Regions from separate parts of the Colwellia psychrerythraea 34H genome, predicted to be linked through region 1. Evidence: riboswitches for the same ligand, from Rfam matches in the RefSeq annotation. Region 1 holds a riboswitch; the other holds the start of a gene.
The links. Region 1 has a riboswitch for cyclic di-GMP ahead of CPS_RS03510 (S8 family serine peptidase). Riboswitches for the same ligand answer to the same signal wherever they lie in the genome.
Positions count from the first base shown of each region.

Region 2: it holds a riboswitch for cyclic di-GMP, as region 1 does, so the genes downstream of both, CPS_RS07090 (DUF3718 domain-containing protein) here and CPS_RS03510 (S8 family serine peptidase) in region 1, are expected to answer to the same signal.

Region 1 is NC_003910.7:805,769-810,257, forward strand. Features, by position in the region: gene CPS_RS03500 (metalloprotease) at 1-376, shown strand, start outside; partial or broken gene CPS_RS03505 (transposase) at 794-1,087, opposite strand; cyclic di-GMP riboswitch class I at 1,607-1,691, shown strand; gene CPS_RS03510 (S8 family serine peptidase) at 1,784-3,604, shown strand; gene CPS_RS03515 (PEP-CTERM sorting domain-containing protein) at 3,700-4,449, opposite strand.
Region 2 is NC_003910.7:1,639,206-1,643,694, forward strand. Features, by position in the region: gene CPS_RS07080 (monovalent cation:proton antiporter family protein) at 1-1,218, shown strand, start outside; gene CPS_RS07085 (patatin-like phospholipase family protein) at 1,410-2,561, opposite strand; gene CPS_RS07090 (DUF3718 domain-containing protein) at 2,807-3,166, opposite strand; cyclic di-GMP riboswitch class I at 3,225-3,320, opposite strand; gene CPS_RS07095 (3-oxoacid CoA-transferase subunit B) at 3,539-4,195, opposite strand; gene CPS_RS07100 (CoA transferase subunit A) at 4,195-4,489, opposite strand, start outside.

The sequences.
Region 1 (4,489 bases):
TGCGCTACTTAATTTATTTAATATGTTGCCGGTATTGCCGTTAGATGGTGGACACGTGCTTAAAAGTATTGCGTTTTCAATCAACTCTAAAGTGGGTTTAGTCGCATGTGTATTAGGTGCAGCATTGGGGGTATATATCAGTTACCACTTCGGTTTAGCCTTGCTAGGTTTTTTACTGGCTATTGGTAGCATTGAAATATTCTTTGAATACAAGCGTCGACATTTAAGTGATCTATTACCCTTAAATCGCTATGCGCAAATCGTATCAGCTCTGTGGTATGTCATTACTGTCGGTGGTTTAAGTGCCATTATTTGGTTTGTTGGTCAAACAGCTAATGACGCCTTGTCATTACCGCTTAAAATACTCGGTAGTTAGTCTTATTTACAGGAGATATCACTGTGTTGGTGAGTAAATACGTGCTAATCAAAACCAGCTATCCAGCTGGTTTTTTGTGCCTATAATTATGAGGATATTTGAGCATAATTAAAAGGTTGTGTGGTTTGTCAAAATCAATGAGACTTCTATTTAGTCATTTAAAATATTATCGAAGCAAACCTCACAACAATAAAAGTATGATTCTAGCTATACATGTCATCTGTAAAATTCCGATTGTAGAGTTTCAATGTTTTGTTGGTCAAGTGTTCGTTATAGCGAACATTTATGGTGTGGAAAGGTTAACTACTGCCACAATACAGTCTTTAACTCCTGATAAAGACCATACTTAATCTGTTCAGGTAAGTGCCCCACAGGTCTTCAACCTAGTGGTTTAACCGTTGTATCATCATTTGCAAATCAGGTTTGCATTCTAACTTCGAATGCTTGTTTGGTTGACAGTACCGACCATGCGATACGTGCTAGTTTGTTCGTTAATGTGACTACCGCGACGTTATATGGTTTTCGTGAGAGTAACTCTAATATCCAGTTGCCAAAGATAGCGACTGCTTTTTCTAGCCTTACAAGAACAGCTCTTGCACCGTGAATGAATAACTCTCGTATGCCTTTATTTCCTCGTTTGCTTATACCGAATAACCTTGGCTTTCCTCCCGTTGAAAACTGACGAGGGACCAAGCCAATCCAGGCGGCTAATTACTGCCACCAAATAGGTCATTACGTGCAGGTATAATTTATGCGAAAATGAAAACAGCTTTATAATTCTTTGAGCTTAAAGGGCTCTTCATCATAAAAATTGTCTTTCTTAAGGGCGCATCTAGATCGTGGTCTTATTTTTCGATCTCAAATTAAGCAAGAATAATACTAATCTTAAATCTAGGGTTTCTGAAATAATAAATTGCGATTTAGCAAAAGGTTACAAACATATATTACATAATTGGTTAACTACGAAGTACTGAAACTAGTAAGATATCAGTATCAATAGGTTTTGTTAGTACATCTAAACTTGAATAAATTTTTTAAAATTTATTTTCATGTTAATGAATAGCTTAGAATAACAAGTCTATTTTTGTCTGTTTTTTGATCGATTATATTTGGATATCTTCTTAAGAATGTACTAGAATTGCGGCGAACAGCACAAGAAGGTCAAATTAACCTTGAGTTTAATCTGACCAACTACTTAGTAATTTATAATATAAATTACTAAGTAGCTGTAATTGAAAAGAGCAAAACTTTCGAAAGAAAGTGGCGCAAAGTCACCGGTCTACGGGAATAATTCTACGACAGCGGAACTGCCAACTACCAGCATTATTGTGCCAATAATAATGTGCAATGACAGGCACTAAGAAGTAATAGGTTTTCTGTAGACTTCACACATTGTGGAGTCACAAAATGAAGTACGTTAGTAACAATCAAATCGAAATCAGCTCACTAATAAAACGCCAAAGCAAAAGTTTTGTACTAGGCTCATTATTATTACCCTTAACTTTCAGCAATTTCGCGATAGCGAATCCTCCTGAACATTCAGCAGCTTTTGCAAAAGGTCAAATTTTAGTACAACCACAACCGGGCTTATCAGAGCAGAACTTCCAAAAGATCCTAGGCAAGCACAAAGCCAGCTCAAAAGGTAAGCTTCATCAATTACGCACCCACATTATCAATGTACCGGCAAATGCAGAACAAGCTATTGTTAAAGCGTTATCTAATAATCCAAACATTGAATTTGCTGAGGTAGACATACTCGTTAAACCAAGCGAAATTATCGCCAACGACACCTATTACAACAATGCTTGGCACCTTAATAAAATGCAATTACCTACTGCTTGGGAAACAGCAAAGGGTAATGGCGTGGTAGTAGCTATTCTAGATACTGGTGTTAATAGTAATCACACCGATTTGTCAGCCAATATGATTGCCGGTTGGAACAGTGTTAGTCGAAACAGCGAAACGAGTGACATCTATGGTCACGGTACTAAGGTTGCCGGTGTTGTAGCGGCAATAAGTGATAATAATAATGGCGTAACCTCTATCGCTTGGCACGCATCAATTATGCCTATACGAATTACTAACGATAGTTCAGGTTATGCCTATTGGAGCGATATAGCGAATGGATTAACTTGGGCAGCCGACAATGGCGCCGACATTGCCAATATCAGTTATCAAGTAACTACAAGCTCATCAGTAACAAATGCGGCGCAATACATGCGTAGTAAAGGCGGTTTGGTTGTCGCTTCAGCAGGTAACAGTGGTGCAGACCTAAACTGTACAGATAATCCAAGTATTATCACAGTATCAGCCACAGACAGTGCTGATAATAAAGCCAGCTGGTCGGATTACGGAAATTGTATCGATGTATCGGCGCCGGGATCAGGGATTTGGACCACGACCAAAAGTGGTGGCTATGGTGCTGTAAACGGTACTTCTTTTGCCAGCCCAGCAACGGCAGCAACCTTAGCACTGATCAAATCAGCTAACCTGAATCTTAGTAATGATGAACTTGAAAATATTTTAGAGGCTAGCGCAGATAAGTCCAAAAATGGCGGTGTATTTAATAGCTATTATGGTCATGGCAGAATTGATGCTGCAGCTGCGGTTGCCATGGTAGTAAACACACCTACTATCGATCAGCAAGCACCAACAGTTGTTATAACCTCTCCAACAGAAAATAGCGTGCAAACAGGTACCTTTAATATCACTGCCAATGCACAAGACAATATGGCTGTGAGCTCTGTTAGCCTATATGCCAATGGTGTATTAATTGGTACTGATACTGTCGCGCCATTTAGCGCTAACTTTAACAGTAATAATATTGCTGATGGTAACGTAGCTTTCACTGCTCAGGCGTATGATGCAACAGGCAATCAAGGTAATTCTTCAACGTATTGGCTGACTATCGATAATATTGTTGATGTTGCAGACACCATAGCACCGAGTGTGAGTATTACTAACCTCGTTAATGGCAGTAGCATAAGCGGTAATCAAGCGATTAAAGTGAGTGCAACAGACAATACGGCGGTGACTAAAATTGAATTGTATATTGACGGCCAGTTAAAAACGCAAACGACTGAATCAATACTGTCTTATAGTTGGAATACCCGTAAAGTGGCTAACGGATACCATACCATTGTAACAAAGGCATTTGATGCTGCCGGCAATCAGAATCAAACCAGTATTCAAGTCAATGTGCAGGCACGTAAAAAGGGCCGTAAATAGAACAATTAAACAGCGCTAAATTTAATAAAAACTTAAAAAGTAAAAGGGCACTGCGATGGCAGTGCCTTTTTTATTGGTCAATATTTCAATTATTATTAAGCAACTTTTTTACGTAGACTTAAGGCAAGTAAAGCGCTACCAAGTAGAAACAATACACTCGGTTCAGGAACCTCTGTCGGAGGACCACCACCACCATCTCCACAACATTCTCCACCGTCAAGTTTGTCGCTTGCATCGTTGCCGTTGGTGCCACCATTGACCTGCTGAAAGCGCGCTACATAGTTAAGCCCACTATCCGAACTATCCATAAATCCGACCTTGAACGCAGCCTCAACTTGAAGCGCAGAAAGGCCATTGAAACCAACTTTTACGCTTAAAGAATCTTCCACTCCCTCAGACAATGCGTTATTAGGGGTACCCCCTCCGTTGAAATCACCATCATTTGCGGCTGCGAAATCTAGCGTACCAAATGGCTGAGCATCGGCACCAATTATCATAGTAGTTAAAAAATTACCACCAGTGAAGTTAGTTTGATCCAGCCCCTGGTTGGGCGCGACTAGGTCAAACGCTATTCCGGTCAGTTTTGACGTTGTTGCTTCAGCGCCAAAGGCAGTTATTTCATCCGTTGTGTTCCTGATCAGCATCTGAATCACAACCAACCCGTTTGTAGCAAAATCAATATCATTAATAAAATTAAGCGTTGCTTTGGCTGATGCGCCGGTGGCTGGGTTATTGGATGATGTACTGTTGCTATTCCACTCTAAGATAAGAGTGGCGTTGGCTGTATAGGACAAGCTAGCAAGCGTAAAAAGCAGTATGTGAGTAAATATTGTAAGTGTTCGCATATTTGATTCCTTATTAACAATCCCAATATATAAATTCAAA
Region 2 (4,489 bases), 830 kb from region 1:
AGTGAGAGTGAGTATAAGCATCAACTTGAAGCCGATATTCGGCCTTATCGAGATATTTTACTCGGCTTATTTTTTATCACTGTTGGTATGAAACTCGACGTGAGTTTATTAATATCATCACCATTTAGTTTATTAGGCTTGATGCTCTGTTTTATGCTAGTCAAAATTATGGTAATCAAAATCCTTGCGGTTAAAGCGGGAGAATCAAGTAAAGATGCTTGGGCATCGGGTTTAATGCTGGCGCAAATGGGGGAGTTTGGTTTTGTACTAATAGCGTTAGCAAACCAAAGTCAAATATTGCCACTAGATGTTGCTTCAATGCTGCTTGGCGCAGGTGTTATCAGTATGGCGATTACTCCTTTTATGATCAACAACGCCAGATCTTGGGCACTATTTTTGAGTCAAGAAAAATCACCAGAATCGCTTGATTTATCACAATTACCTGAAAATAAAGTTTTAGAGAATCATGTTGTCATCTGCGGTTTTGGCCGAGTAGGGCAGACAGTCAGTCGATTTTTAAAACAAGACGAAATTGATTTTGTTGCCATTGATGTTGATCCACTTCGCACTCAAAAAGCGAGAGAAGCAGGTGAGAAAGTACTCTTTGGTTCATCTAGGCAAACTGAAGTTCTTAATGCGGCTCACTTATCTGAAGCTAAGTTAGTTGTCATTGCTTTTGGTGATGATAAGCAATCACTTGAGGTGATTCAAAAAGTTAGAAGTATGAATGAAAAAGTCCCTATTCTGGTAAGAACTCGTAATGATGACCAACTTGATGCTTTACAAGCTGCGGGCGCTAATGAGGTTGTACCTGAAAGCTTAGAGGGTAGTTTAATGTTAGTTTCGCAAGTGCTATCGCTTACGGGCGTGCCATTTTCTCGCATTATGCGCCGTGTGCAAAGAGAGCGTAAAAACCACTATAACCATTTACACGGCTTCTTTCAGGGAGAGCACACTGATATGAGCCCACAAGCTATAGATAGAATTGAATTTGCTCACGCTATTTTAATAAATGATAATTCTTTTAGTTGTGGTAAAAGCATTGAATCATTAAATCTCGGTAAAATGCGAGTGAACGTTGTTGCTTTACGCCGAGGTGATATTGAATGTGAATCACCTGGGAAAGACACTGTCTTACAAGCACAAGATACATTGATTATTCGCGGAAAGCCTAGGGGAGTTGAAAAAGCAGATCATTATGTACAAGAGGGTAAGTAGTTTATTAATAGAATAACTAGGACTTTCCTTTGCAAAGACACTATATTCTGAATAAGAGCGCTATCTTTTAATAAGTGAGAGTTGCTCTTAAAATGGTTAGCTCTAAAGTGAGTTGTTTAAAAAAGATAAGCCCTAAGGTGATGCTCTTAGGCTAATAGTTAAACCTCCACTCCACAATCTATCAAGGATGGTCATATATCAAGAAAACTTCTAATGGCCTGTTCTTGCTCCATGGCATCAGCAAAACCTAACCTTATTAATTCACCACAAAAATTTTTCTCAAATAATAAATAACTGATAATACTCGACTCAGAATCATTTCCTATGCCTGCGCTACGCAATAACAAGCGAATAGATAAAGGTAGGTCATAATAATACTGAGCAGCAATCTCATTAAAATCATGACTAGGATTAATAACAAAACTATCTATGTGCTGTAATCCTTCGTTTTCTTTTCTATTTTGAGCTGAAATCAATTTAAGCGTTTCGTTTATTCGTGCCATGCGTTCAAGATCGCTATGCATGGTATCTGAAAAAATGGAATCGAGTAGATGACCCGCAATAGTTGCCGAGCTTGGCGGATGTGGTGTGTTTTCTCTTGTATGCATAGGCTCCTTTGGCTGATCTACTCCAATCACAAATATTTTTTTTGCGCCTAAATGTATCGCTGGACTCAATGGAGAAAGTTGATGTACTGAACCATCTCCAAAGTGTTGGTTCTTAATTTTAACCGAAGGAAAAACCATTGGAATTGCAGCTGAAGCCATTAAGTGTTCTGTATTTAACTGGCATAATTCTCCACGTCTTTTAACGCGAGACCAAGGTAGTGCTAAACCATCGGATTGATAAAAGCTAATAGAGTCACCATTGCTATAACTTGATGCTGTAATTGATACGGCTGATAAGTATCCGCGCGCTATATTATTATCAATGCGATTAAAGTCGAGGATTTGGTTAAGTAATGCTCTAAGAGGGGCGTTGTTAAGTAAACTACGAGGATTTTTATTCGCATAATCAGCTTGGAAACTAGCGAGCATACCTTGGCTTATATGACTAAATACGTTGATCGGACTACTATGGTAGATACTTGATATATTGAAGTTTTTCCAGGCCCATTCCAGTTTCTTTACCCCTAATTGAAAACAGGATGCATAACAAGCTAATGAGGTGGTATTGATAGCTCCAGCAGAAGTACCTGAAAGGATTGAAAAGGGGATACCATGGTTTCTAGGGATGAACTTTGAAATGGCGGACAAAACACCAACTTGATAGGCTGCACGGGCACCACCACCAGTTAGCACCAGAGCGTTTTTATTATTCAGATAGTTTCTTTTTAGTGTCATAGAGAATGATTTTTTTATTTTTAAACCGTCAGAATTGTATCTATTTATTACTCGACTTCAATGACTTAAGTGTATGTGCTTTTGATTTACTTCGCTAGCTACTTAACTCATTAATTACTTTATTTAGGACAAAAAAAAACCAGCAAAGCTGGATTTTTTAAAATGACATAGAATTATTAAATAGTATAGCTTTTACTCATCCGTTTTTATTGCTAAAAGGTATTAACATCTACTTTAAATAATTTTTAACTGCTAACGCGAGCGTTGGCAGCGTCTATCAATGGTTGCGATCCAGTTTGAAGCATCTCTAGGTTAGCCGAAACTACTTTCTTTGGTAATTTTGAAATCATCAAAGAACCAGTTTTTACTGAGCCAGAGGTTGATGCAAACTCTAATAAGTTCTTACCATTACACTGGATATTGTCGAAGATACGACGAATCTTAAGTTTATTTGTCTTTAAAAATGAACGCATGCGTTTCTTGTCATCGGCCGCTACGTACTCACATATACTTGTCGCAATGTCAGCAGCTTGTGCCTTTGGTGTTGTTACAGCAGACGCTAATGTTAAAACTGTGATGGTGGAAGCTATTAATAATTTTTTCATTTTATAAACCTTAATAATGGAGTTAATAAAAGAAAAAACCACGGGATGTACCTGTTAACGAGGTGACTCCGCTGTCATAGATAAATAATTAAACTTTACCCTTAGACCGGTGGTTTTGCGTAACACGTTTTCGCGTGCTTTGCCTTTTCTTTGTCAAAAATAAGTATCACGTAATTGTTACCAAAGTGCAAGCTAAATGGGCGCGAGAGAACAGTTAGTGAAAATGAGAATGGAAATAATACGAGACTAAACATGTAAAGAATAAAGGTAATAGTTTGATAACTATTACCTTTATTTGAATGTTTCAGAGAAAGGTATCTCTTTGCTTTTACTACGAAATAAGGTCTTTCTTAGTTACAAAGTACTATAGAATTAAAACTTCATCTCTGGTATGTCACCAGTCACAACAAGTTCGCCTTCAGTTAACTTAATTATTTCTTCAATAGAAACACCAGGGGCACGTTCAAGCAAATGAAACTTACCTTCTTTAATTTCAATAAACGCTAAATCAGTTAATACTTTCTTAATGCAACCTTTACCCGTTAATGGCAAAGAACAGCTTTTAAGTAGTTTTGAAACACCATGCTTAGAAGCATGTGTCATGGTAACGATAATATTATCTGCCCCAGCCACTAAGTCCATTGCGCCGCCCATGCCCTTGATCAATTTACCGGGTATCATATAGGAAGCAATATTACCGTTAACATCGACTTCAAAGGCGCCCAGAACAGTTAAATCTACATGGCCACCTCGTATCATCGCAAAAGACTCTGCAGAGTCAAAAACAGATGCGCCAGTTGCCATAGTGACAGTTTGCTTACCGGCATTAATTAGATCGGCGTCAATTTCTTCTTCCGTTGGAAATTGCCCCATGCCAAGTAAACCATTTTCTGATTGCAACATCACTTCAATATCTTGCGGAACATAGTTTGCAACAAGGGTAGGGATACCTATGCCTAAATTAACGTAATAACCATCTTTTAGTTCTTGGGCAACACGTTGAGCTATTTGTTCTCTTGATAACGCCATTATTTTGCTCCTTGTGCTGAAGATGGACGAACAGTACGTTGTTCAATACGCTTTTCGAAAGTGCCTTGAATTAAGCGATCAACATAAATACCAGGTGTATGGATTTGGTCTGGATCTAACTCACCCACTTCAACTATTTCTTCTACTTCAACAACGGTAATCTTGCCAGCAGTTGCTGCCATAGGGTTAAAGTTTCGAGCCGTTTTTCTAAAAACTAAATTACCGTATCTATCGGCTTTCCATGCTTTGACAATCGCAAAATCACCGGTAATAGCTTCTTCTAAAATATACTCA